Regions from separate parts of the Vibrio profundum genome, predicted to be linked through region 2. Evidence: predicted binding sites of a transcription regulator. Region 2 holds the regulator's gene; each other region holds the start of a gene.
The links. Region 2 encodes CRP, which controls carbon source genes, mostly activating them, when cyclic AMP is high. Its sites were predicted from a motif close to TGTGANNNNNNTCACA; they were not measured.
Positions count from the first base shown of each region.

Region 1: the regulator CRP is predicted to act here: its motif matches at 7,694-7,709, upstream of pyrG (CTP synthase).
Region 3: the regulator CRP is predicted to act here: its motif matches at 7,301-7,316, upstream of dinG (ATP-dependent DNA helicase DinG).

Region 1 is NZ_JAKJTA010000008.1:166,775-176,673, forward strand. Features, by position in the region: gene L4C34_RS09475 (TIGR04211 family SH3 domain-containing protein) at 183-794, shown strand; gene L4C34_RS09480 (multifunctional CCA addition/repair protein) at 946-2,166, shown strand; gene mrdA (penicillin-binding protein 2) at 2,382-4,280, shown strand; gene eno (phosphopyruvate hydratase) at 4,587-5,885, opposite strand; gene pyrG (CTP synthase) at 5,972-7,609, opposite strand; gene mazG (nucleoside triphosphate pyrophosphohydrolase) at 7,799-8,587, opposite strand; gene relA (GTP diphosphokinase) at 8,679-9,899, opposite strand, start outside.
Region 2 is NZ_JAKJTA010000006.1:140,202-150,100, forward strand. Features, by position in the region: gene L4C34_RS06660 (ABC transporter ATP-binding protein) at 1-1,855, shown strand, start outside; gene L4C34_RS06665 (TIGR02444 family protein) at 1,855-2,325, shown strand; gene L4C34_RS06670 (YheU family protein) at 2,417-2,644, shown strand; gene L4C34_RS06675 (phosphoribulokinase) at 2,706-3,575, shown strand; gene crp (cAMP-activated global transcriptional regulator CRP) at 3,825-4,457, shown strand; gene L4C34_RS06685 (DUF1338 domain-containing protein) at 4,575-5,366, opposite strand; gene astD (succinylglutamate-semialdehyde dehydrogenase) at 5,390-6,847, opposite strand; gene astA (arginine N-succinyltransferase) at 6,869-7,888, opposite strand; gene L4C34_RS06700 (aspartate aminotransferase family protein) at 7,947-9,158, opposite strand; gene L4C34_RS06705 (aminodeoxychorismate/anthranilate synthase component II) at 9,518-9,899, opposite strand, start outside.
Region 3 is NZ_JAKJTA010000003.1:426,353-436,251, reverse strand. Features, by position in the region: gene htpX (protease HtpX) at 1-62, opposite strand, end outside; gene L4C34_RS01960 (hypothetical protein) at 306-482, shown strand; gene bioD (dethiobiotin synthase) at 543-1,280, opposite strand; gene bioC (malonyl-ACP O-methyltransferase BioC) at 1,256-2,059, opposite strand; gene L4C34_RS01945 (8-amino-7-oxononanoate synthase) at 2,046-3,200, opposite strand; gene bioB (biotin synthase BioB) at 3,275-4,327, opposite strand; gene bioA (adenosylmethionine--8-amino-7-oxononanoate transaminase) at 4,449-5,726, shown strand; gene L4C34_RS01930 (porin) at 5,791-6,903, opposite strand; gene dinG (ATP-dependent DNA helicase DinG) at 7,405-9,480, shown strand; gene L4C34_RS01920 (sulfite exporter TauE/SafE family protein) at 9,539-9,899, shown strand, end outside.

The sequences.
Region 1 (9,899 bases), on a different contig from region 2:
GGTTTTACCTCCCTTCTTTGTTGCACAAGCCTCAGAAACTACTTACTATTTCCTCACCACCTAATACCTATACCATCAAACTATTTAGGTATCATGCCGCTCAAGTAGTATTTTCTAGCGATGTAACGCAGAAAGTTGCCTAACTTGAATGTAAAATTTAAAGAAAAGTTGAAGGATTTGCCGTGAACAAGCTGATTTGCGTGTTTTTAGTCTCTATGCTAACCGCCCCTCTGGCACTGGCCCAAGACAGATATATCGCAGACAAATTATTTACTTACATGCACTCGGGCCCAAGTAACCAATACCGAATTATCGGTAGTGTCGATGCGGGTGAAAAGGTCAAACTACTCAAGGCTGACAAGGACACTGGCTATACTGAAGTCGTTGACCAGCGAGGGCGCACTGGATGGGTTGAAAGCCGCTTTATCACTAATCAAGAAAGCATCGCTGATCGCCTGCCTAAGCTCGCGAAGGAACTCAAAGATGTTAAAGCGAAGCTGGCTAATGCTGAGTCTAATGCAGATAGCGAGAAAGCTGGATTGGCCGAGTCACTCGACGCTCGCAACCAACAGATATCAGATTTAGAGCAAAAGTACAGTAACATCAGTGACAAGCTGACTAAATCTCAAGCTGAAATTCGCCAACTTCGCGCCCGTATAGACACCCAAAAAGACGACCTCTTGCAGAAGTGGTTTATGTATGGAGGAGGCGTAGCCGGTGGTGGACTCATCTTTGGCTTATTATTGCCGCACCTTATTCCACGTCGCAAAAAAAAGCATGCTGAGTGGGCATAACTCGCCACGACTAAATGCACAATATATCTAAGTAAATAAATGGCCACAAAACAGTGGCCATTTCTCGTTTTAATGAGCTTTAGCATACACTGATAAAAGTGGTACTGGGCTCGTTGTTTTCTCTTTCATTGCCAAGTTTTAGGAAGATCCCATGCAGATTTATTTAGTCGGCGGAGCAGTTCGAGATCAATTGCTCGAGATTGAGGTCACAGACCAAGATTGGCTGGTTGTCGGCTCCACCCCTGAAGACATGCTGATGCAAGGCTATCAAGCCGTGGGCAAAGACTTCCCTGTATTCTTACACCCTAAAACCAAGCAAGAGCATGCACTTGCTCGCACTGAGAGAAAAAGCGGCCACGGCTATACTGGGTTTGAGTGCTACTTCGCGCCAGATGTCACCCTAGAGCAAGATTTAATGCGCCGAGATCTCACGATTAACGCCATGGCACAAGACAGCAGCGGCCATCTAATTGATCCCTATGGCGGACAAGCTGATCTGGATAAACGTATTCTGCGCCACGTCTCCGAAGCATTCACGGAAGACCCACTAAGAGTACTGAGAGTGGCACGTTTTGCGGCTAAGTTGCATCACTTAGGCTTTACCGTTGCCCCAGAAACTATGGCGCTGATGAAGCGAATTTCCAATGCTGGCGAGCTAGCACACTTAACCGCTGAACGAGTATGGCAGGAGTGGCATAAATCACTACAAACCCATAGCCCACATATGTTCCTATCAGTGCTACACGAATGTGGCGCTCTTAACTGTATTTTGCCCGAACTAGATTGCTTATTTGGCATTCCGCAGCCAGAAAAGTGGCACCCTGAAATCGATACCGGTCTACACGTGTTGATGGTAGCAGAGCAAGCTGCTGCTCTGTCCAATTCGCCCCTCGTTCGCTTTGCAGCCCAACTGCATGACCTTGGTAAAGGGGTAACCCCAAAAGAAGAGTGGCCAAGCCACAAACTGCATGAGCACCGCGGCCTATCAATTATTGAGCAAGTGTGTGACCGCCTGCGAGTACCGAAAGATTATCGCCAGCTGGCGTTACTCGTTTGCGAGCAACATACCAACGTCCACCGTGCCAATGAACTGCGAGAAGCGACCGTGTTAAAGGTGCTAAATAAAGTGGATGCTTGGCGAAAGCCTGAACGTCTAGAGCAGGTTTTACTATGCTGCCAAGCTGATCACGCTGGCCGAAAAGGGCTAGAAGAGATGCCGTACCCTCAGCGCCATCGATTTGAGCAAGCCTATCAAGTGGCATTAAACGTAGACGTGCAATCCATCATTCGCGATGGCTTCACAGGTTCCGATATAAAACCACAGTTAGAAAAGCGCCGCTTAGATGCTATTCGCTTAGCAGAGAAAACGTAGGCGGACGTTTCATTCCAGAAAACGGTTTCTTCCCTCAGAGTGAGACCGAACGAGGGAAAGCGTTGACCCGACAAACCTTGGCAACGATATACAGACACCCTCGTTTATTGTGACGAATAAATAACAAAGAATCCCAAAATCCTCGCTCACTCAAATACAAATTCAATGTATACTTCGTCGGCTATTTTCAATAAACCTGTTATAGAGATCAAACAATGAACCTAGGTCGAGATAGACTTCGCGATCATGCGCAAGAGGTCAATTTATTCCGTCGGCGTGCATTTATTGCATTCACCGTCCTAATCTTACTCGTCATTGCTTTGATCACCAATTTGTACAAGCTACAAATTACCGACTACAAAAGCTATACCACGCAATCGAATGACAACAGCATTCAGGTGTTACCGGTGCCACCGCCTCGCGGATTGATCTATGATCGTACTGGCAAAGTGCTCGCACGGAATATCACAGTATACAACCTCGACGTCACCCCTGATAAAGTCATTAATCCAGAAAAAACAGTGAAAGAATTGCAGAAATATATCTCACTCACTGATGAGCAGGTGCAGCAATTTTTAACCTTATGTCATAGCTGGCGCCGCCGCTTTCAAGCCAAAGACTTCTTAACGGACTTAACCGATGAACAAGTCGCGGCGTTCTCCGTACATGAATATGAATTCCCGGGATTGTCAGTCTCTGCAGGACTAAAGCGCTATTATCCTTACGGTCAAGTCTTGACTCATGTTTTAGGCTATGTAGGCCGAATCAACGATCGAGAAGAAACGAAACTTAAAGCAGACGGCGAAGACGACAACTACGACGGCACCAAATACATTGGTAAAATAGGTATAGAGAAACACTATGAGCGCCTATTGCATGGAACCAAAGGCTACGAAAAAGTTGAAGTGAACAGCCATGGTCGCGTGATCCGCATCCTGCAATACGTACCCCCCGTTCCAGGAAAAGATATTGTGCTCAATATCGATGTCGACTTACAGCAACATGTGTTCGACTTGATTCACGCACAGCCAAAGCCCGGTAGCATCGTTGTACTAGACCCTAACGATGACAGCGTGTTAGCGATGGTCTCAAGCCCAAGTTATGACCCAAACCCGTTTGTCGATGGGATTTCCAGCAAAGCCTACCGTAAGCTACTTGATGATCCCAAGCATCCGCTTTTGAACCGAGCCACATTAGGTATCTACCCACCCGGCTCCACTGTGAAACCTTTTATCACTGTTGCCGCTTTAGATGAAGGAGTCGTGACGCCAACCACGACTCGTGATGACCACGGCCGCTGGCATCTCCCTCACTCCCGATCAAAGCAAGTCTGGCGTGATGCTGATCGATGGGGCTATGGTGAAGTAAATATCTATACAGCGCTAGAACGATCCGTTGACTCATTTTTCTATCAAATTGCATTCGATATGGGGATAGACCGCCTCTCAACTTGGATGGACAAGTTTGGTTTTGGTCAAGACTCTGGGCTCGATATCAATGAGGAAAGTAGCGCGAATATGCCAACCCGCGCATGGAAACAAGCTCGCCACCATCAACCTTGGTATCAAGGTGATACCATCCCTGTCGGGATTGGGCAGGGTTACTGGACAGCGACTAATATGCAGATCGCGAAAGCAACCAGTATTCTAATTAACCACGGTAAGATTGAGCCGCCACATTTTCTAAGAGCAACTATCGAGCATGGAACCCAGTTTAAAAACTTAGTCATGGAACATTACACAACTAAACAGCTAATGCCTAAGGTACCAAAGAAAGACTGGGATATTGCATTGGAAGGCATGCACCTTGTAAATATGGGACCATTAGGAACTGGCCGATACTCGTTTCGACATGCGCCATATTCCAGTGGTGGTAAGACCGGTACCTCTCAGGTATTCAACCTAAATAACAGCAACTATAATGCCGAGAAGCTTTCAGTTCACCTGCACGACCACTCACTCTATACGGGCTTTGCACCGTTTAAAGACCCTAAATTCGTCGTTACAATCATCATTGAACACGGAGGCTATGGCGCAAAAACCGCCGCTCCGATGGCACGTAAAGTTCTCGATTACTGCATGGAAAATCTAGATGGTAAAAAAGCCGATATGTGACGTGGTCATCGAGCCTTAGAAAGGTTGGGCATCAACTAGATGCTCTAGTCAACATAACCTAATCAACAAGTTGCCCTTAGCGGATTTAAAGCGCCCTGATTCCCTCGGGCGCTTTTTTAATATACCGATTCGTTTAACCGATTCGTTTAACCGATCTGTTTTAACCGATCGGTCTTCACCAATCAGCTTTAACCGACCAATTCTTCATATTTTCCGACCAGCTACGAGAATTATAGATTTCCCGGATAAAAAAACGCCTCGCAAAGCGAGGCGTTCATCAAAGCTAAGTTAATAATTCAGAGTGAATTATTGACCTTTTACTTCTTTAAGACCGTTGTAAGGAGCACGCTCACCTAGTGCTTCTTCGATACGGATAAGTTGGTTGTACTTAGCGACACGGTCAGAACGGCTCATAGAACCCGTTTTGATTTGACCTGCAGCAGTACCTACCGCTAGATCAGCGATAGTTGCATCTTCAGTTTCGCCAGAACGGTGAGAGATGACTGCAGTGTAACCTGCATCTTTAGCCATCTTGATAGCAGCTAGAGTCTCAGTTAGAGAACCGATTTGGTTGAACTTGATAAGGATAGAGTTAGCTACGCCTTTCTCGATACCTTCAGCAAGAATCTTAGTGTTTGTAACGAATAGATCGTCACCAACGATTTGAAGCTTGTCGCCTAGAAGTTCAGTTTGGTGCTTGAAGCCATCCCAATCTGACTCGTCAAGACCGTCTTCGATAGAAACGATTGGGAAGTTGTTCGCTAGTTCAGCTAGGTAGTGGTTGAACTCTTCAGAAGTGAAAGTTTTACCTTCGCCCTTCATGTTGTAGATGCCAGCTTCTTTGTCGAAGAACTCAGATGCAGCACAGTCCATAGCAAGAGTAACGTCTTTACCTAGTTCGTAACCAGCAGCTGCAACAGCTTCTGCGATAACTTCTAGAGCTTCAGCGTTAGACTTAAGGTTAGGAGCGAAACCACCTTCATCACCAACGGCAGTGCTGTAGCCTTTAGACTTAAGAACTTTAGCTAGGTTGTGGAATACTTCAGCACCAATACGTAGACCTTCTTTAAGAGTCTTAGCACCAACTGGTTGGATCATGAACTCTTGGATATCAACGTTGTTGTCTGCGTGCTCACCGCCGTTGATGATGTTCATCATTGGTAGAGGCATAGAGAACTGACCAGCAGTACCGTTTAGTTCAGCAATGTGCTCGAACAAAGGCATGCCTTTTGACGCTGCCGCTGCTTTTGCGTTCGCTAGAGAAACTGCCAGAATCGCGTTTGCACCGAAGTTTGATTTGTTTTCAGTACCGTCAAGGTCGATCATCACTGCATCGATAGCAGTTTGATCTTTTGCATTCTTGCCGATTAGCGCTTCTGCAATTGGGCCATTTACAGCTTCGATTGCTTTAAGAACACCTTTACCTAGGAAACGAGTTTTGTCGCCATCACGTAGCTCTAGTGCTTCACGAGAACCTGTTGATGCACCTGATGGAGCTGCAGCCATACCAACAAAACCACCTTCTAGGTGTACTTCTGATTCTACTGTTGGGTTACCGCGTGAATCGATGATTTCACGAGCTAATACTTTAACGATCTTAGACATTGAGCTTTCCTCTCGTTCAAAATACAAAATACAAAGGTTAAAACTAAAAAGGCAGCAGCAAGAAATCTTGCTACTGCCAATATTTTTTACTTCAATTCACCGCGAGAATTTTCACCAGCGGCTTTCACAAAGCCGGAGAATAACGGATGGCCATCACGTGGCGTCGACGTAAACTCTGGGTGGAATTGAGCGGCTACAAACCAAGGATGTTCTGGGTTTTCGATCATCTCAACTAACTTCTTGTCCGCAGACAAACCAGACACTTTCAGGCCAGCTTTCTCTAGTTTTGGACGAATCACGTTGTTCACTTCATAACGGTGACGATGACGCTCATGGATAGTCGTACTACCGTACAAAGCATGTGCTTTGGTGCCTTTTTCTAGGTGGCAAAGCTGAGAACCTAGACGCATTGTTCCGCCTAAGTCAGAGGTTGCAGTACGCTCTTCAACCTTACCTTCACCGTCAACCCATTCAGTAATCAAACCAACAACTGGGTATTTCGTGTCTTTATTAAATTCTGAAGAGTGTGCGCCTTCTAAGCCCGCTACATTACGAGCGTATTCGATAAGCGCCACTTGCATACCTAGACAAATGCCTAGATATGGGACTTTATTTTCACGTGCAAATTGTGCAGCGCGGATCTTACCTTCGATACCACGATCGCCAAAACCACCAGGTACTAAGATAGCATCTAGGCCAGCTAATACTTCTTCGCCTTTGCTTTCCACATCTTGAGAGTCAACATACTTAATATTAACGCTCAAACGGTTCTTAAGACCTGCGTGCTTCAGTGCTTCGTTAACCGATTTGTACGCATCCGGCAGTTCAATATACTTACCGACCATACCAATGGTAACTTCAGCGGTTGGGTTCGCTTCTTCGTAGATAACCTGTTCCCATTCTGATAAGTCTGCTTCAGGTGCAGTAATACCAAAACGAGTACACACTAAATCATCTAAGCCTTGAGCTTTGATAAGTTGTGGGATCTTGTAGATAGAATCAACGTCTCGCATCGAAATAACCGCTTTTTCCTGAACATTACAGAACAGTGCGATTTTCTTACGCTCGTTCGCCGGAATCGTACGATCGCTACGGCAAACAAGGATATCTGGTTGGATACCAATCGATAGCAGCTCTTTTACAGAGTGCTGGGTTGGTTTAGTTTTCACTTCGCCTGCTGCGGCTAGGTAAGGAACCAATGTAAGGTGCATGAACATAGCGCGTTCACGACCTAGTTCAACTGCAAGTTGACGAATGGCTTCCATAAACGGTAATGACTCGATATCACCAACCGTACCACCAACTTCAACAATAGCCACATCTTGGCCTTCAGCACCCGCAATCACACGATCTTTGATCGCGTTAGTAATGTGAGGGATAACTTGAATTGTTGCGCCTAAGTAATCACCGCGACGCTCTTTCGCTAGAACGTCTGAGTAAACACGACCTGCAGTGAAGTTGTTGCGCTTGCTCATCTTGGTGCGAATGAATCGCTCATAGTGACCAAGGTCTAGGTCGGTTTCAGCGCCATCTTCCGTAACGAACACTTCACCATGCTGAGTTGGGCTCATTGTGCCCGGATCAACGTTGATGTATGGATCAAGCTTCATCATAGTCACTTTAAGACCACGAGCTTCTAGAATCGCTGCAAGAGAGGCCGCTGCAATGCCTTTACCTAGAGAGGATACAACCCCGCCAGTAACAAAAATATAATTTGTCGTCATGTTTAACCTGAAGTTGGTTGAATGAGATAAATGAGTTTCATCTGGACGGGATGAAACTATACCAGAAGCCCATAACTCCCACAACGTGAAATATATCACAGTGTCTTATTTTCTATTTGTTTTAAATCAAGCTCGCTGCTACTGCTTTTTTACGCCTGAATTTCATTCATATTTTCAAAATATTAGGCATTACTCTCGCTGTTTCACCTTCTGCCAAATCGCTTCTAATTCATCGAGGTCGAGATTTTCCATTTTATGACCTTGAGCGTGAACTTGCTGCTCAACGCTTTGAAAGCGTTTCACAAACTTTTGGTTCGCCTTCGTCAGTGCCACTTCAGGGTCTACTTTCAAATGACGCACGAAATTCACCGTCGCAAAGAGTAAATCCCCTAGCTCTTCTTCTATCTTGGGCTGCTCTTGAGGCTCGGCTTCCACTTCGGCCATTACTTCGTCAATTTCTTCATTCACTTTGGCAAGCACTGGTTCTAAGCTGGTCCAATCAAAACCCACCGAGGCACACTTTTTCTGGATTTTATTGGCTTTAGCAAGGGCGGGCAACGATTGCGGAAGAGAATCAAGTATGCTGCTCTCTACATGGCCAAGGCGGCTTTTTTCTTTGGCCTTCTCTTTCTCCCAATTTTTATTGAGTTCGCTTTCCGCGACATTAACCCCAGCAAATACATGAGGATGGCGACGCGTCAGTTTCTCATTGACGGTCTCCACCACATCACGAAAATCGAAAAGTCCTTTTTCATCCGCCATCTGACTGTAGAAAATCACTTGGAAGAGTAAGTCACCCAACTCTTCTTGTAAATTTGACCAATCGCGGCGACAAATCGCATCCACGACTTCGTAGGTTTCTTCAATTGTATGCGGAACAATGGTGTCGAAATCTTGCTTTTGATCCCAAGGACAACCTGTATCGGGATCACGCAACTGGGTCATGATTTTTTCTAATTGCTCTATTGGGTGAGTCATCGTTTATTCCTACTGTTCATCGTTTTTCCTGCCGATAAAGAAAAGGGGCTAAATAGCCCCTAACAATAAATATGTCCGGTTTGCGAATCCACTAACCCAAACGCTTCACCGACATCACGTCTTTGATCTGCTCCACTCGAGTGATGACCCGTGCTAACACTTCCACGTTAGACATCTCCAAATCAAAGTCCATCACCGACAACTGGCGCTTATAATCGTTGCGACTGCGCATGCTGTTCACTTTCACTTTCTCGTTAGCTAATAGCGAGGTGATGTCTTTTAATAAGCCACCTCTTTCCATTGCTTCGATTCGCAAACTCAGCACGTACGATCCGACAAATCCACTCCCCCACACGGTATCAATGATTCTCTCTGGCGCATGGTGGTGCAGCTCTTCCAACTGCTCGCAATCACTGCGGTGGACAGATATACCGCGCCCTTGAGTGATGTAGCCTTTGATCTCATCACCTGGGATCGGCTGGCAACATCTCGCCAAATGCGTCATTACGTTATCCACCCCTTCAACCACAACCGCATCTTTTTTCGGACGGCTGGTTGCGGGGTTTTTATATTCAGATTCTTGTAGTTTCTGTAAAGCCTGCTGATCTTCTTCTTCTGCCGTCGGCTTATTCACCAGCGAATTAATATGATTAACGATTTGATTAATACGTAAGTCGCCACTGCCGACACCGGCATATAACTCATCGGCGGTATTCACGTTAAAACGCTTCAGCGCATATTCATCGGCATCCTTTAGGTTAGCGCCAATTTGAGCAAGTTCGGTCTCTAAAATTTCTCGGCCCGCTTCAATGTTTTTCTCGCGGCTTTGCTTTCTAAACCAAGCATTGATTTTAGCCCGAGCCCGCCCTGAATGGACAAACCCCATCGACGGATTGAGCCAATCTCGAGAAGGGTTCGGCTCTTTTGCTGTAATGATTTCAACCTGATCACCCATGGTCAGTTTATGGGTAAAGGGAACAATCCGGCCGCCCACTTTCGCGCCAATACAGCGATGACCCACTTCGGAGTGAATATGGTAGGCAAAATCGAGCGGAGTCGCTCCCATTGGCAAATCCACTACATCCCCTTTCGGCGTAAAGGCATAGACACGATCATCAAATACCTGACTACGGAGCTCATCCAGCATCTCACCTGAATCAGACATTTCCTCTTGCCAATCAATCAGTTTACGTAGCCAAGTAATTTTTTCATCGTAACCACTGCGTGCGCTACTGCCTTCTTTGTACTTCCAGTGCGCTGCGACTCCTAGCTCAGAGTCTTCATGCATTTGTTTCGTACGGATTTGGATTTC
Region 2 (9,899 bases):
AACCATCCACCCCGGAGATAAGATTGGCCTAGTCGGTAAAAACGGCTGTGGTAAATCGACTCTCTTTGCACTCATGAAAGATGAGCTAAGTATTGATGCGGGCAACTTCAGCCAGCCGAGTCATTGGCAGCTAGCTTGGGTTGCACAAGAAACTCCAGCAATTGAGCGCAGCGCAATCGAATATGTTATTGATGGCGATCGTGAATACCGTCAATTGGAAAAAGCGCTACTGCAAGCCGAGGCCGATGACAATGGCACTCTCGCGGCTGAACTGCATGGACAAATTGAAACGATTGGCGGCTATACCATTCAATCCAGAGCGGCAGAATTGTTAGACGGGCTAGGATTTAGCCAAACGCAGATGGGCTGGCACTTAACCCAGTTTTCTGGTGGCTGGCGGATGCGCCTGAACCTCGCTCAAGCGCTACTGTGTCGCTCAGATTTGTTATTACTGGACGAACCAACCAACCACTTGGATTTAGACGCTGTCATGTGGCTAGAGCAATGGCTGCAGACTTATCCGGGCACTTTAATTCTCATTTCCCATGACCGAGATTTTCTCGACCCTATCGTAAGCCGAGTGATCCATGTTGAAAACCAATCACTCAATGAGTACACCGGCAACTATTCGTCGTTCGAAAGCCAGCGCGCGCAGAAACTTCTACTACAGCAAGCTTCGTATCAAAAGCAACAAAAGCAAATGTCGCACATGCAAAGCTATATCGACCGATTTCGCTACAAAGCCTCTAAGGCCCGCCAAGCGCAAAGTCGTATCAAAGCGCTGGAAAAAATGGAAAAGGTTCTTCCCGCTCAGTTTGATAACCCATTTAGCTTTGAATTCAAGCAACCTGACGCGCTTCCAAATCCAATATTGAGGATGGATCACGTATCCGCAGGCTACGAAGACAACCTAATTCTAGAGAAAATTCGTTTAAACCTCGTCCCCGGCAGCCGTATTGGATTGCTCGGCAGAAATGGCGCAGGTAAATCGACGTTAATCAAATTATTATCGGGGGAGTTGATACCGCAAAGCGGCGAGTTTATTTACTCACAAGGGGTCAAAATTGGTTATTTTGCTCAGCATCAGCTTGAAACCCTGCACCCTGAAGAATCGCCTTTGCAACATATGATGCAAATCGCACCCAAGCATACCGAACAGCAACTGCGTGATTACTTAGGCAGCTTCGGCTTTCAAGGCGAGAAATCGCTTGAGAAAGTAGCTCCATTTTCTGGGGGCGAAAAAGCCCGCCTCGTGCTAGCGCTGATTGTCTGGGGTAAACCCAACTTATTGCTGCTCGATGAACCGACCAACCACCTTGATTTGGATATGCGTCAAGCGCTGACATTAGCTCTGCAGTCATTTGAAGGCGCCATGGTCATTGTCAGCCACGACCGTTATTTGCTGCGTGCGACCACAGACGAGCTATATTTGGTTGATAACCGCCAAGTTGCACCGTTTAACGATGACCTCACTGGCTATTATAAATGGCTCACGGAACAACAAAAGCTGACGCGAAAGGCTAATCAAGCCCCAAGCTTGGAAAAAGATACCAGCCACAGCGCCGCCTCCAAAAAAGAGCAAAAGCGTAAGGAAGCAGAGTTTCGTAAGCTTACTGCACCAATTCGCAAAACTCTGACCAAATTGGAAAAAGAAATGGATAGACTGCAGCAACAGTTAAGCGAGGCCGAAGAGCAATTAGTAGAGGCTTCCTTATATGAAGCAGAAAATAAGACTAAACTTAACCAAGTACTCAGCGCACAAGCCAGTAGTAAGTCTAAACTTGAGGAAGTCGAGCTAGAATGGATGTCGCTGCAAGAAGAACTCGAAAATATGGAACAGGAACTCAACGCGTAATGACGGTGAAGTCTGCTAGCATGCCATTAACCTTAGAAAGGTTGTGGCAGTTTAGCTTGCAATACTACGGAATAAGGCAAGTTAAAAACGCTTGTTTAGAATTACAGAACCACTTTCGGGGCAATGTGAATTTACTGCTATTGCTCAAGTGGCTTGATGAGCAGCAAATAGCATTTCAAGAGCAAGACTGGCACCAAGTGGAGACCTGCGTAGGGCGTACGGAGGCTCTGCTGCACAATTTTCGTCAGCTAAGGCGACAATATAAACAGCATCTCCCTGACTCTCTCTACCGAGAGTCACTCCAGTTTGAGCTGCAACTTGAAAAGCAGCAGCAATCCGACTTGGTTGCCTGTGTGAATAGCTTAGGCCTCATCAGCCCCACAACCACACCGTTAACCTTGAGCTATTGTCGGCAGCTTGGTGCAGAGCGCCTCTATCCCATCTTTAGCAATGCCAAAGTAAGCAGTTAGCCTCATATGTACACTCTCAGCAGGGTAGGTTTTTTGCTATCGGCTCAGGTATACTGCTGCCCTCGCTCAACTTACCCCTTAAAAGCTTGATATGATCATACCTTGGCAACAGCTCGAAACTGAGACACTAGACAACCTCATTCATGAGTTTGTACTACGTGAAGGCACCGACTACGGAACAGAAGAATTCTCGCTACAAAATAAAGTCGACCAAGTAAAAATACAGCTAAAAAATAATGAAGCGGTCATCGTGTATTCAGAGCTGCATGAATCGGTAAACATTCAGCTTCGTCATACATTTCAAGGCAATATTTCATAGCCAAGCCAGTTCCTGCTATAGTCATTCGCCAAAGGCAATTATCGAATAGACAGGGCTCGTCATGTCAGCAAAGCACCCCATTATCGCCGTCACCGGTTCATCAGGAGCTGGAACGACCACCACATCGGAAGCGTTTAGAAAGATGTTCAATATGATGAACATCAAGCCTGCATGGGTAGAAGGTGACAGTTTCCATCAATTCACTCGCCCCGAGATGGACGTGGAGATCCGTAAAGCCCGCGAACAAGGGCGGCACATCAGCTACTTCGGACCACAAGCCAATAATTTCACCACGCTGGAGCAATTTTTCAAAACCTTTGGTAAGGAAGGAGTCGGCCAAGTACGCCGCTACTTACACACCTTTGATGAGGCCGTACCCTACAATCAAATGCCCGGCACGTTTACTCCTTGGCAAGACTTACCCACCAATACCGATGTATTGTTCTACGAAGGCTTGCACGGGGGGGTCGTAGATGGTGACGTCAATGTCGCCCAACATGTCGATCTACTAATTGGCATGGTGCCCATTGTTAACCTTGAGTGGATACAGAAATTTGTCCGTGACACCCGTGACCGCGGCCACTCACGAGAAGCCGTGATGGACTCCATCGTGCGTTCTATGGACGACTACCTAAACTACATCACCCCACAATTCTCTCGTACTCATATCAATTTCCAGCGTGTTCCAACCGTTGATACTTCCAATCCACTCAATGCCAAAGGCATCCCCAGCCTCGATGAAAGCTTTGTGGTCATCCGGTTACGCGGAATGAAAAACGTCGATTTTCCATACCTGCTCGCTATGATTGATGGCTCATTCATGTCGCGTCATAACACGCTTGTCGTTCCTGGGGGCAAAATGAGCTTTGCCATGGAGCTGATCGTACGACCAATTTTGCAACAGTTGATCGAGACGGGTAAAATAGGCTAGAGTGCTCAAGATTTAGCCACGAATGACACTGAGTTCTCATAGCGTGATCTTAGGCACGTTTTTGCCTATAAAATGCGCGCCTCCGAGCCATTTAAATCAAGAAATTCTGTGGCAAAAAGGATACTATCAGAAAGGAAACACAAGATAGCTTGCGGCATAAGGAAACTATTTTGTCCTGATAGACCAGGTTTCTGGTCTGGCTAAATTATGGAACACGGCAAGCATCACCTGCAGAGGAAGTGAGATATTATGGTTCTAGGTAAACCTCAAACCGACCCAACATTAGAGTGGTTTCTTTCACATTGTCATATTCATAAGTACCCTTCAAAGAGCACGTTGATCCATGCGGGCGAGAAGGCGGAAACGTTGTATTACATTGTTAAAGGATCTGTTGCGGTTCTGATAAAAGACGAAGAAGGCAAGGAGATGATCCTGTCTTACCTCAACCAAGGTGATTTCATCGGCGAACTTGGTCTATTTGAAGAAGATCAAGAACGTACAGCCTGGGTAAGAGCTAAATCTCCATGCGAAGTTGCTGAAATTTCTTTTAAGAAATTCCGTCAGCTTATCCAAGTTAACCCTGACATCCTGATGCGTCTGTCTTCACAGATTGCGAGCAGATTGAAAGTGACTAGCCAAAAAGTTGGCGATTTAGCTTTCCTAGATGTGACGGGCCGTATTGCCCAAACACTGCTTAATCTGGCGAAACAACCGGATGCAATGACCCACCCTGATGGCATGCAAATCAAAATCACTCGCCAAGAAATTGGCCAGATTGTTGGTTGCTCCCGCGAAACTGTTGGTCGTATCCTTAAAATGCTAGAAGAGCAGAATCTGATTTCTGCGCACGGTAAAACGATCGTCGTATACGGCACTCGTTAATCACCTAGCAATTAAAGATGCAGACAATAAAGCCACCTCATTGAGGTGGCTTTATGTTTTAGCAAAGAGCGAGTTTTCACACTCACCCTTCCTTCATCTTTTTATAAATCAATATTATCAAAGATTAGTGCTTTCAAAGATCTTATCTGCAGACGCTGCAACAAAGCCTGGGTATAGCTCGCCATTGGCCATAGCGTAACGCTTAGCAAATTCGTAGAACCCACCCGGCACTTCATGCTGACCATCGCTAAATGTCACCACGACTTTATCAGCCATCGTCGATGATTGTTCTAACAAAACTTCAGGCGACCCTTTTACTTCTCCACCCGATTGATTAATTGCAAAACCAGATTGTGTCAGGTAATCGTTCACTTGTTTGACTTGCTCGAAGCGATTGAGCTGGTTAACGCTCACCGTAAAGTGATTAGCACCATAACCATGAACCGACAACCAAGCGGCGTATTCGCTACTCTTAGCAAGGCACTGATAGTCATCGAAGCTGATGTCCCATAAACGCCCAGCCGATAGAAACTCATGTGAGTGTAAACGCTGTGAATCGACTTGTTGTACCAAGCGCTCAACAATAGCTTGCGCTTGGCTCGGTAATTTCTCTACCAACAATTCACTGATGAACACCTTAGGCTGATTAGCATCAGGGTGTTCATAATGCTTTGCTACCAAATGCTTGCTTTCAAAAACATAATCACCACATTCTTGATAGCCCAATGCTAAGAAAGGCGCAGCCAACACCTCAAGGCCAACAGGCGCGAGATTAAAGGTGCGCAATGCAATATGGTCGTTAATCAGGGTCGTCTCTTCTTGCAGCAGCTTGTGAACACGCTCAGCCGATGGGCATAGGCGCTCAATATAGTCATTCCAGAGAGATTGAAATAATATCGACGGTGTCATTACCGACTCCTCTTCTCATCACACTAAAGTTTGATACCTGGACTCAAAGTGTCTGGCAGCATCGTTGATGCTCCCTCCATTGAAGCCATTGGATAGGCACAGTAATCCGCCGCATAGTAAGCGCTTGGTCGTAAGTTACCAGATGCCCCAGGACCACCAAATGGTGCATCACCACTCGCGCCTGTCAATTGACGGTTACGATTCACGATACCCGCGCGAATATGATCAACGAAGTAATCCCACTCAGAATCATCGGTAGACACTAAGCCCGCTGACAGGCCAAAACGCGTGTCATTAGCAAGCGTGACCGCTTGTTCTAAGGTGCGATAGCGAACAACCTGTAGTAAAGGCCCAAAGTACTCTTCATCAGGCAACTCAGCGATATCGGTGACATCAATAATACCCGGCGAAACAAAGGCGGCCTCACCTGCTCTGGCAGGCAAAATTGATTTACCGCCTAGTGACACAAGATTGGCCTGTGCGTCGAGAATAACTTGCGCGGCTTGCTGAGAAATTTGCGGTCCCATGAAAGGCGCTGGCTCGGCAAATGGCTGATCAACAATGATTTCCTTCGCTGCAGTGAGTAATTTACTTAGTAGCTGGTCCCCTTTGTTTCCTTCTGGAACATATAAGCGGCGTGCGCACGTACAGCGCTGACCAGCACTAATAAATGCCGATTGTACTATGGTGTATACCGTGGCATCCAAATCTCCATATTGCTCAGAAATCACCATTGGGTTATTGCCACCCATTTCCAATGCGAGCATTTTATCTGGCTGGCCTGCGAATTGGCGGTGCAATATATGCCCGGTATTCGCACTGCCGGTAAAGAGTACGCCATCAATACCTTTGGCATTGGCTAGCGCGATACCGGTTTCTTTTGCGCCTTGTACTAAGTTGACAACGCCAGCAGGTAAGCCCGCTTCTTGCCATAGTTTCATGACAAATTCGCCCGTCCACGGTGTCAATTCTGAAGGCTTAAACACCACGGTGTTACCAGCTAAGAGTGCTGGCACAATATGCCCATTAGGCAAATGTCCGGGGAAGTTATAAGGACCAAAAACGGCCATCACACCTAGTGGTCGGTGGCGCAGCACTACTTGATTGCCAGCAACTTCACGAGTCGCAGCTCCAGTTCTGTCATGATAAGCACGAATAGATATCGCGATTTTACCCGCCATTGCCGCCGCTTCAGTGCGAGTTTCCCAAATAGGCTTACCCGTCTCTTTAGCAATGATTTCCGCTATCGTTTCACTGTTCGCTTTTACTTTGTCAGCAAAAGCCTGCACCAGTTGCTCACGTTCTGCCAAACTGGTTTTCTTCCAGCGTACAAAAGCGGCACGCGCCGCTTCAACCGCCGCATCGACTTGCACTGGCGTTGCACTCTTACCGTGCCAAATTTGTTGATTATCGTAAGGGCTGAGAGAGGCAATCACTTCACCCGCCCCTTCCTGCCATTGCCCACCAATCCACTGAGTCATCACTTTATCCTCAAAATAAACTTAAACTGCCAACATTCTGACTTTATCGCCTTCGGCTATCTCTAATGCCGACGCAACTTTACTATCCAAAATGACACTATCTGTCGCCTGATCGTAGGCCGCCTTTGCTACCGTCGCTCGGAAGTTTTCAAACGAGGTGTTAGCAATCAAATAGTCTTGCGAGCTAGAATGCTCGGAGATTTGTACGCTTGCTCTGAACGAATGGCGAACCGATTCAATATTCGATAAGTCACATTCGACTGACGGGCCCCCATCAAAAATGTCGACATAATTACGGCAGCTAAAACCTTCTTTTTCTAATAGACGTAAAGCAGGTTTAGTGTTCTCGTGAACTTGGCCGATAACCGCTTGCGCTTCTTCGCTCAATAAATTGATATAGATAGGCAGCTTAGGCATCAAATCGGCGATGAAGCCTTTTTTCCCGATACCAGTCAGATAATCAGCAAGAGTAAAATCAATCGAGAAAAAGTGCTCTTGCAACCATTGCCAGAATGGTGAATTACCATCGTCATCCGACACTCCACGCATTTCAGCAAAAATGGTTTCAGAAAAGCGATGAGGGTGCTCTGCCATCATCAAAAAACGGCATTTAGACATTAAACGGCCGTTGAGCCCGTGACGAAAATCTTCTCGTAAGAACAGGGTGCAAATTTCACTGCAACCTGTGTAGTTGTTGCCAAACGTCAAGAGTTTCACAACATTGTTCACGCCAAGCTTTGGCGATGAATGCACAACTTTACTAATGTGGTATGAGTAGAATGGCACATCCCAGCCAATCGATGCTTCAATACCTGTGGTTCCGGCAACTTCTCCCGTCTCGCTATCGAAACCCACCATCAAGTAACCTTCGTCTCCCGGTTCCGTGACTTCTGGCTTGTTAAAGCTGTATTCGGAATGAGTAATACGGTTAGTCAATAATTCTTCGTTAACCGGAAGAGAAGTGAACCCATAGCCAGACTCTTCTGCGCATGTATGCAGCGCGTCATAATCTGCCATAGAAATAGGACGTACAACCAGCATCGTTATTCCCTCCTGATGCAAGTTTGGCTCGCCGCTGTCACAGCAAGCCAAATAGAGATTAAACTAACGACGCGATCGCTTTATCTAATTTAGCCAGACCTTCTTCGATGTCTTTTTTATCAATCACCAATGATGGGGTGAAGCGAACGACATTCGCTCCAGCAACCAACACCATTAGGCCATGCTGGCCAGCGGCGACTAACACTTCACGCGCTCGTCCTTGCCAATTTTCATTCAGTGCCGCGCCAATCAATAGACCTTTACCACGCACTTCACTAAAAATTTGGTACTTATCATTAATTTTAGCCAAACCTTGGCGTAGAAGCTCTTCTCGCTCTTTGACGCCTTGTAAAGTCTCTGGTTGGCTGACAACATCAACCACAGCTTCCGCAACCGCACACGCTAATGGGTTACCACCATAAGTGGAACCGTGAGTACCAATCTTCATATGCGTTGCAAGTTCACTCGTCGTTAACATCGCACCGATAGGAAAACCGCCACCGAGCGATTTCGCTGTGCTTAGAATATCCGGTGTTACACCCAATCCTTGATAGGCATAGAAATCACCAGTACGGCCATTCCCCGTTTGAACTTCATCGAAAATTAGCAGCGCATTGTGCTTATCACACAATTCACGTACCGTTTGCACAAACTCGTCCGTCGGCGACACAATACCGCCTTCACCTTGCAATGGCTCCATCATCACCGCACACGTGCGATCAGACATATGCGCCTTGAGTTCTTCCACGTCGTTATAAGTCAGGTGTGTCACGTCACCAGGTTTAGGACCGAAACCATCTGAATAGGCTTCTTGACCACCAACGGTCACGGTAAAGAAAGTACGACCATGAAAACCCTGTTTAAAGGCAATGATTTCCGATTTGTGCTCACCGTGTACGTCAGCAGCCCAGCGGCGTGCAAGCTTGAGTGCTGCTTCATTGGCCTCTGCGCCTGAGTTGGCGAAGAAAACTTTTTCAGCAAAACTAACTTGAGTTAATTTCTGTGCTAAGCGCAATGCAGGCTCATTCGTCATAACGTTGCTTAAATGCCACAGCTTGTTAGATTGCTCTTGTAAGGCATTCACCATAGCCGGGTGGCAATGTCCTAAGCAACTCACCGCGATACCACCAGCAAAGTCGATAAACTCGTTTCCTTGCTGATCCCAAACACGAGCGCCTTCGCCTTTTACTGGAATCATTTGCATTGGGTTATAACAAGGCACCATAACCTCATCAAACAATTCGCGTTCCACTTTATTTCCAACCGTCATAGATTTTTCCTCATCGATGCAACTTGTCAATCAACATGCCAAAGACCTGCACCGTAAAATTTTGTATTACATTAATGACAATGTGGCATTTTATTTACATTTAATTAACCATTTCAATAGTAACTTGTTCTTTTTTTCACCGACAAGTTAATATTTGCGAAGCCAAGATTGAGTAAATATGCCAACAAAGTGACGCTAACACGTTATTTTATAGGAAGGAAAAAGAGGCGCAGCTAGAAAACCCAGTGCTGCTCGCACTATAGAGAGGTGAGACAACGCATAGTTTTTCACTATCCGCCGTAGCAATATTTTGCGTTAAAATGTTAAAAAAGGTGATCTAGGTCCAAGAGGAATTTAAATTATAGCGCTAAAAAATTCGCCAGCAATTCGTGGCCTTGCTCAGTTTTAATTGATTCTGGGTGAAATTGCACCGCATGGATCGGCAAAGAACGGTGTTGAAAACCCATAATTTCATCTACCGTGCCATCGTCTAACTCTGTCCATGCCGTTAAAACGAAACACTCAGGTAAGGTCTGTTTATCTACAATCAATGAGTGATAACGAGTGACCGTTAATGGATTATTGAGCCCATGAAACACTCCGCGTCCGGTATGAGCAATCGGAGAAGTTTTGCCATGCATCACTTGTCGCGCTTTAGTGACTGTCGCACCATACACTTGAGCAATCGCCTGATGCCCGAGGCACACGCCTAAAATAGGAAGTTTTCCCGCAAAATGTTCA
Region 3 (9,899 bases), on a different contig from region 2:
ACAATACCCAACACAAAGATAACGGCAATGTTAACTATGAGGAAGAGCGCTATTCTTTTCATTCATTTTCTCCTAATGGAAAGTGCCTAAAGATTTCTGACACTGATCATCGTCAAGGTTATACCTTTTACAGATATTGTCCAACCGTTAAAAATCAAGGCTAGCAGTGAAATTGCAACATTTCATGTCGAAATAATATGACCTAGATAACTTTATAGACTTTGGTCGTATTGAGGAAAAGAAATAAATCAGTAGATTGCTGCTTAAGGACAGGATTTATTGACTAGATACACAAGGGCAAGACTATGACTAAAGTGGATACAAGCAGCTACCAAATGGCGATTGACTTACTTTGCTGCCACTTAGGTCTTTCAGAAGACGAAGCAAGGCGCGAACTGGGCATTACTAAAGAACAACATGTAGAAAAGACCATCTCTGAATGCCAAAGACAACTTGCATTAAGCATGTCTGAAGATAAATGATTTTGACGATAATTCTCTTATGAGTTTAAGGGCTGTTCTTACAGCCCCTTTTTTTGCCTGCTATTCAGCTAACTGCACTTCCGCAGTTTTTTCCATTAAACCCATCAGCGGTTTTACATCGATATATTTTGCTAAGTTGCCACGTTTCACCTGTGGCAAATATGGAATTTCACCCAGCTTAGGCACTGCCATTTTGCTTTCCAGCATCTTAATAATATCTGCATAATGCTCGGTACCCGGATTGACGCGATTAGCAACCCAACCGACTAATTCCACCCCATCCGCTCGGATCTGTTCTGCAGTCAAAATGGCATGATTCAAGCAGCCCAGCTTGATCCCGACCACCAACACCACAGGTAATCGCTCTTTCTTTACCCAAGTCGACAAGTAATCATCATCAGAAACCGGTACCCGCCACCCACCAGCACCTTCAACAAGCACAAGATCGCATCCCTGTTTGTGTTGGGCAAGTTTTTCACTCAATACCTGTTCTTCAATCACCACAGCTTCGTGTTTGGCGGCAATATGTGGTGAAGCGGGCAACATAAGCGCGTATGGGTTTACATCCTCATAGGCTGTATTCTGCGTCGCCGCCTCCATTAAGTGAAGCGCGTCTGAATTACGCCTCCCTTCAGGAGTTTCGTCGCAACCTGCCGCAACCGGTTTATAACCGATAGTCGACACCCCTTGCTCCGCCAATGCGTTCAAAATACCTTTTGACGCGACCGTTTTCCCGACATCCGTGTCTGTCCCTGCAATAAAAAATGCACCTTTCATAAATGAATTTCCCCTATACATACCTGATAGCTGGCAGGCAAAAAGCCTTGGCGGGTTCGAAATACCTGATACGCATGTTCAACCTTTACCAACGCTTTTCGCCCCGTCAGCGCTTGAGAACGGCCTTCAACATGTCCAGCACCAATGCCCTTTAAATCTCTCATGAGAGCAAACGCTGATTCATACCAAATGGTCATTGGCACACAATTTAACTCATGCTGGTTGCAACGGGCTTGAGCTAACGCAATGTTTACCTGATTTGAGTTCACAAAATCATTCACATGCTGAAAGTTATCCACCTCGCTCCACGCTTGTTTTAATTCACTCAGTGAACCGTCAAGTAAGGTACTAAAGAACGCTCTACCCGATTGTTTGGTCACTCGTTTTATTTCCTTTAAAGGAATAGACAGATCCGCGCACCACTGTAACGCTAAGCTAGAAAAAACATAATCAACAGTATGGTTTTCCATCGGTAAGTCTTCAGCGTCGGCGCACAGGTACTGCATCCCATTGTTGCCACATCGCTGGCGGGCAGCACACAGCATTTCGGGTGCAATATCCACGCAAATAACCCTAGCGCCGCGCTCACGTAACTTCTGAGAAAAATACCCAGTTCCACAACCTAAATCTAGGATAGTTTTATTACTCAAATCCGCAGGCATTCGCGCCAACAGCTGCTGCCCGACTTGGCGCTGAAATTCAGCATGAGAATCATAAGTGGATGACGCCCGGCCAAACGCATCCGCGATCGCTTTCTTATCTGTAATTGGGGGGAGGTTGACCGCTTCAGCGAACGTCATAATTCGCCTCCATAGCTCGACGTATAACACTGCCCATCGCAATGACTTGCTCAACTGTATGGCTCGCTGTGAGTGTTATTCGAAGGCGTGCCTTCCCCACAGGTACAGTCGGCGGACGAATCGCCGACACCCAGAACCCTTGCTCGCGTAAAGACGCTTCCAACTCAATTGCTTTTTCTGCGCAGCCTAAAAGGAACGGTTTGATTGGTGTATTTGTGCGCACATAACCGCTGACATCCATCAAGGTATCGTGATAAGCCGCCTGAAGTTCGAGTAATTTGTCTCTGCGCCACTCTTGCTGTTGAATCATCTTGAGTGCGTGACTTAATGCGTGCGCCTGCGAGGGTGGCATTGCAGTGGAATAGACATGATGGCGTGCGAATTGAGTGAAAAAGTCGCCCGTCTGAGCGTTACACAAAATCGCAGCGCCGGACAATCCAAAAGCTTTGCCGAACGTGACGACTAAAATATCGGGCTTCACTCCCTGAGCGTGACAACTGCCGCGCCCCTGTTGCCCCAGAATTCCAACACCATGAGCATCGTCCACCACTAGCCAAGAGTGGCTTGGCAACACAGATTCGATGTCAGCCAAAGCCGCTTGATCACCATCCATGCTAAACACCCCTTCTGTCACGACCAAACTGGGTTTTCCGTTAGGAAGCAAAGCCAATAGGTGCGCCACATCGTTATGTTTAAACCGCTTCATCGTCGCCAGAGATAAACTGCCCGCTTCCATCAAGGAAGCGTGGTTGAGTTTATCTTGCAGCAAATAGTCACCTTTCTTTAATAAGGTGAACAGCAGAGCTTGATTGGCCGAAAACCCTGAACTAAACAAAATGGCTCTGTCGTAACCTTGCCAATCACACAAATCCTCTTCCAGCCTTTGGTGCGCTGAACTAAAGCCCGTCACCATGGGCGAAGCGCCGCTGCCGCAGCCATAGCGTTCAATGCCTTGTTGCCACGCCTTCGCCAGATTTAGGTCTTGTGCTAAGCCTAAATAATCATTGCTGGAGAAGTTAATCATCTCGCGCCCTGCATACTGCAACTGTGTCGCACCCGTTATCGTCACTGGTCGTAAGCGGCGAGATAAATTCGCCGAGGCTCGCTCATCAAGAGCCGCCTCTATTCGTTTGGTAAACATATCGATTCGCGTGGTCAACATATCGGCGTTAAAGATGTCTGTGTTAAGTATGTTTGCGTTGAACATCTCATGCATTAAACATCAGCGTTATAGAAAAGGTCGTCGGCAGTTGGGCGCGCTGCCACTCGCTCTACCACTTTATCGAGTAGTTCACTTTCTTGAATCTGATCAGGTTTTTGGCTCACGCTCTGACTATTAATACCTAATTTTTTAAACAACTGCATATCGCTGTCTTCATCAGGGTTCGGCGTCGTTAATAGTTTACAGCCGTAAAAAATTGAATTGGCGCCCGCCATAAAGCACATCGCCTGCATTTGCTCATTCATTCCTTCTCGGCCAGCGGATAAACGTACTGCCGTGTGTGGCATCATTATCCTTGCAGCCGCAATCAATTTTATGAAGTCGAACGATTCCACATCTTCCGCTTGTTCAAGTGGTGTGCCTTTTACTTTCACCAACATATTGATTGGCACACTTTCCGGTTGAACCGGTAAATTTGCCAGCTCCACCAAGAGCCCTGCGCGGTCTTGATCGCTTTCACCCATGCCGATAATGCCGCCTGAACACACCTTCATCCCTGCATCTCGCACATGCGCCAGAGTATCAAGCCTATCTTGATAGGTTCGGGTGGTAATGATGTTGCCGTAATACTCAGGAGAGGTATCTAGGTTGTGGTTGTAATAATCAAGCCCCGCATTCGATAACTCTTGGGCCTGATCGGCATTGAGCATTCCCAAAGTCATGCAGCTTTCTAAGCCTAACTCTTTCACACCTTTAATCATTTGAGTGAGATGTGGCATATCGCGCTGCTTCGGGTTTTTCCACGCAGCTCCCATACAAAAACGAGTCGAGCCTGCCGCTTTCGCTTTTTGCGCTGCGTCCAACACACGATCGACTTCCATTAAGCGTTCTTTATCAATATCGGTACGATAGTGAGCACTTTGCGGGCAATATTTACAATCTTCGGGGCAGGCACCCGTTTTAATCGATAGTAAAGTACTCACTTGAACTTGGTTATGCGCCTGATACTGGCGATGCACTGACTGAGCAGTAAACATGAGATCCATAAAAGGTCGGTCTAGTAACTCTTTGACTTGCTCCACAGTCCAGTTGTGACGAATTTCCACAGGTAACACCTTTGATTAGAATAATTATTTGTTGGCTAGTCTACTGACAATAGATAAACTGTCAACATTATACAAATCAACAGGTTTACATGTGGTTAATAATAAAACAGGAACATCTGGCATTGATTTAAAATTCGATCGCGACCACCTTTGGCACCCTTACACCTCTACCACCAACCCTCTGCCCTGTTATCCCGTTGTGGGCGCGCGAGGGGTGCATATTGAATTGGAAGATGGCCGACAACTTGTCGATGGAATGTCTTCGTGGTGGGCTGCCACTCATGGTTACAATCATCCAGAATTAAACCGAGCCGCACACAAGCAAATTGATACGATGTCTCACATCATGTTCGGCGGGATCACTCACCAGCCTGCAATCGAGCTTGGCAAAAGGTTACTCGCCATTGCGCCGAATAACTTAGAGCACGTTTTTCTGGCCGATTCTGGTTCAGTGGCAGTGGAAATCGCGCTAAAAATGGCGCTGCAATATTGGCACGCCAAAGGCGATCCACGTGCCAAGTTCCTCACGTTGAAAGATGGCTATCATGGCGACACGTTTGCGGCTATGTCGGTGACCGATCCAGACAATTCGATGCATTCTCTATACAAAGGTTTTCTCCCTGAGCACATTTTCGCCCAGTCACCCAAGGTAGGGTTCTGGCAAGAGTGGAATGAGAAGGATATAGCAGACTTTAAACACAAAATCGCTGAAAATCACCATGAGATCGCCGCAGTCATATTGGAACCTATCGTACAAGGCGCGGGCGGAATGCGCATTTACCATCCAGAGTTTCTGCTCCGCGTTCGCCAATTATGCGATCAATATGGGGTGCTACTGATTGTAGATGAAATTGCCACCGGCTTTGGTCGCACAGGAAAGCTGTTCGCCTGTGAGCACGCCGATGTCCAACCAGATATTCTGTGTGTCGGTAAGGCACTGACTGGGGGCTACATGACACTTTCAGCCACCCTTGCCAGCAAGCGTGTGGCAGAAACTGTTTGCGGCGGCGAAGCGGGTTGTTTTATGCACGGACCAACCTTTATGGGTAACCCTTTAGCGTGCGCGGTGGCCTGCGCCAGTTTAGATCTATTGGCAAAAAACCAATGGCAGCAACAAGTTCAAACGATAGAAAACCAGCTTGAGCAAGGGTTAACCAAGTTGAAACAGTATTCCATGGTGAAAGACACCCGTTGGCTAGGCGCGATTGGCGTGGTGGAAACTCACCGTCCAGTGAATATGGAAGTGATTCAAGCGTTGTTTGTTGAGCAAGGTGTATGGATAAGGCCATTTGGTCGATTAATTTATGTGATGCCGCCGTTTGTTAGCCAGCCTGAACATATTGAAAGGCTGATCTCGGCGATTGAAAAAGGTTTGCAAAACGAGGAATGCTTTTTATAGCGCTCACGAAAAAAGCCAACGCGTTGCGCTGGCTTTATCTCAAGTATACAAATCATCTCTTCGTTTAGAAGGAGTAGTAAGAACCTAACACAAATGAATAGGCATCTAGATCGACAGCTGAAGTATTGAGTCCTGCTTCTGCGGTCGAGTTTTGGTATTCAACAAACACAGTTAGATTGTCTAGCACTCCGTAATCCGCGCCGACAACCAAAAGTGAATTGTCAGCGTCATTTACGTCTGATGTTGTACTACTTGTAGTTGTAACGAGGGTAGCCTTATCGTTCGACATCAAACTATAAGTAGTGTACAAACGCAGTTTATCCACCGTAAAGGATGCTGCACCACCAAAGGCATTACCCTCATAGAAGGTATCATCTGCAATAGTACTGCCCTTCGCGGTAGTGGGCCCAAAGAAACCAAATGTATCTACACCCTCATAGTTGACGTAAGTAAGGGCTAAATAAAGTCCTCCAAAGGTAGCCGAAGCCGACACCCCGCCTTTATGATAATCAGTCGCTTTGTACTGCCCTGTTGCGCTAGCTACTCCTGATGCTGTTTCACCCACTTGATAAGCTACGGCAAGGTTATAGTTCTCTAGAGAATAATTGACCGACGTGCCCCATGTAGGGTCGATATCTTCATCACTGTTGGTTGTGACATCTGCGACAACCGTTAAGCCCTCAACCCCATAAAACTTAAAGCCGATCCCGTGCCCCGTTGATTCTCTGTGGTGGCCACCAGCTGTGCCTAAATAATAAGCATCATTATCGATGTCGTCTTTTTCGAGTGCCTTCATCGAGTTTGCCCAGTCGCCATGTTCACCAGCAACTACGCCCCAACTAGAGGTTTTTACCCCAGCATATAAGTCATCGGTCGATATGGCACTAACAGTCCCATTCCACCAAGAGCCATTTTCCATTTCAAAGGAACCAAAAGCGGTGAACGTACCATTGATTTGGTGCTCGGCATCCATTTGAATTTTGGCCCACATATTCACATCAGGGTCACCTTTAGTTTGGGTTGTCGCGGTATCGTCGCGCTCCCATGAAGAAATATAGGTATCGATCTCCCCTTTCAAGGAAACTTTCGCTGTATCCGACCCATAAATCTGAGCCGCGTTTGCCGTACCTGCAGCCGCAAGCACCGCCATTGCGATTAGCGTTTTTCTCATCATCATCCACTGCCTTTTCTTAGTTTGGGAAATCCTTGTCCGGTTCCCTTTGGTGATTAGTCACGACTCTTACTCTGCTGGTTTGATGTCATCACTAAATTCATTCGCTATCAGCCTGTTAAATCACTTTCCATCAGCTGAAGGCCTTACACTTTCGCACCTTTAATTCAAAATCCTAAATAAAACAATAACTTGCAATTAAGCTATTGATTTCTAACTATTGAGTTAAGTATTAGCAGCCAGATGAGAAAAGTGTAAGTAAAATAGACAATTAAAATGAAAAGGTTATTTTGTATACAAAATGTGGATAAATTTAGATTAAAAAACCATCAGAAATAGATTCACAAGAACTATCAACTACGTTAATTTTATTCACATAAGGAATCGGTTGCGCCGTAAATTGTGTGACAAAGATCTAATTTATATAGGAAAGAAATCCCTTTCCGCAGACCGAATATCGCGCAAAATTGTGGTAGTATCTGCACTCTGATTTTTCTAGGTCTTTATATGCCAGCCAGTAATATTCAAACAGCGATCCGCGACAGCTATCGCAACCTACAAGCGCAGTTAGACAATTTTGTTCCACGCCGAGCGCAAAATTATCTGGTGGCAGAAATTGCTAAGACTTTGTCGGGGGAATACCACAAAGCCAACCGAATCATTGTGGCGGAAGCAGGCACCGGGATTGGTAAATCTCTTTCTTATCTGATGGCGGCGATTCCGTTTGCCGTGTTAAACAATAAAAAGGTAGTGATCTCCACCGCTACCGTAGCTCTGCAAGAACAGCTGCTAGATAAAGATTTACCCTTATATAGACGAATCACCGACCTAGATTTTAGCTTTCAGCTTGTGAAAGGGCGTCAGCGCTATTGCTGCGCGGAAAAGCTCGCCGCAAGCGGTGATACCGACGGCGAACAATTAGCTATCTTTGAAACCAAGCCCAAAGCATCGGACATTGAACTGCTCAAAGAGCTCTCTCAAAAGCTTGCGACAGGTAAATGGGACGGCGATAGAGACAGTTGGCCAAGCCCTATTCGTGATGACGTGTGGCGCACCATCGTTAGCGACAAGCACAGCTGCAACAACGGACTGCCCGCACATCGGGATTGCCCATTTCAAAAATCACGTTCAGACCTAGATAAAGCAGACGTGATCATCGCCAATCACAGCCTAGTGATGGCCGATGCCGATCTTGGCGGCGGTGTCATTTTACCTGAGCCAGACGATACAATTTATGTGTTCGATGAGGCGCATCACCTGCCTAAAGTGGCACGCGACCATTCATCTGCCGCCGCTAGCCTCAAAGGTGCGGCCAGCTGGCTAGAAAAACTCAATCAATCAGCGACCAAATTCTCTAGTTTGGCCGACGAAAAACGGGTAAGCCGCTTTCGTAACGAACTGCAAAATTCTGCTCAAGAACTCATTCCCGCACTGACTCAGTTAGCGCGCCAGTTCAACCCAGATCACTTCCAAGAAAAAGTGTACCGCTTCGAGCATGGTGATTTACCTGAGTGGCTGGAAAACGAAGCCAAAGAGCTCAAAAAGATTTCATCCAAAGGGCTGCAATCCCTCAGCAAAATTGCTGACTTGATTGCCGAACGAGTCAAAGAAGGGGAAATCTCCAGCAAACTGGCAGAGCCTGCCCTCACCGAGCTCGGCTTCTATATCCAACGTATGGAAAACCTCGCTCAAGTGTGGAGTTTAATGGCTGAGCCAAAGCATGAAAAAGGCGCGCCGCTAGCACGATGGCTAGAGCTACATCCAGATAGCGAAGGCGACTTTATCGTCAATGTGTCGCCACTTGAAGCAGGCTGGAAACTAGACCAACAGTTATGGAGCCGCTGCGTTGGCGCCGTGTTGGTGTCTGCTACAATGCGTGCACTCAACTCCTTTAGCTTCTTCTGCCGCCAAGCGGGAATCAGTGAAGATGCGCAAGATGGCACCCGATTTTTGTCTTTGGCCTCTCCTTTCGACTACCCAAATAAAGCCGAGCTTTACATCCCTAAGATGAAATTTGAGCCGCAAGCTGAACCCTACACAGATCACTTATGTGAAGTGCTGCCAGACATGATCGCCGATGGTAAAGCCAATTTAGTGTTATTCGCTTCCTATTGGCAGATGAACCGAGTCGCGGACAAACTGAATAAGCCGTGGATCAAAAAAGGCTGGGCGCTACAAGTGCAAGGTGATGCTTCTCGAACTAAAATTTTGAACAAACACAAGACCTTAGTTCAGTGCGGCAAAACCAGTATTTTATTTGGTACAGGCAGTTTTTCAGAAGGCTTAGATTTGCCCGGTGAGCTACTTGAAAACCTCGTCATCACTAAAATTCCATTTGCTGTACCAACATCTCCCGTCGAACAAGCGCATGCCGAATACGTTGAGCATAAAGGGGGCAATCCGTTTATGCAGATCGCTGTGCCAGAGGCGAGTAAAAAGTTGATTCAGGCTGCTGGCCGCCTGCTGCGCAAAGAACAAGATTCTGGTAGAGTCGTCATCCTCGATCGGCGCATTGTGACCAAACGTTATGGCCAAGCACTCATCGACTCTTTGCCGCCGTTTCGCATAAATATCGAGCGCTAAGCTCAGCTAGAATGTACCCATACTCACTACAGCTACAATAATAAGAAAGAACACAATAATGGAATATATCGAGCCCACTACTCTGGCTTTAATCGCGTCTGTCGCCTTTATCGCTGGCTTTATTGACGCCGTTGCTGGCGGAGGCGGAATGCTGACTGTCCCAACATTACTCTCGTTAGGTTTGCCACCTCATCTTGCCTTAGGCACCAATAAACTTGCAGCATCGTTCGCCTCTTCTACTGCCGCCCTCACTTATTTTCGTAAGCGACTCTTTAAACCAAGATTCTGGGGACGTTGCTTTGCGGCGACTTTTGTCGGTGCGATTATGGGGACATTTTTAGTCGATAAGATCAGCACCGCTTGGTTAGATAAAGCACTACCGCTGATTATTTTGGTGGCTGCCGTCTACACTATTTGGC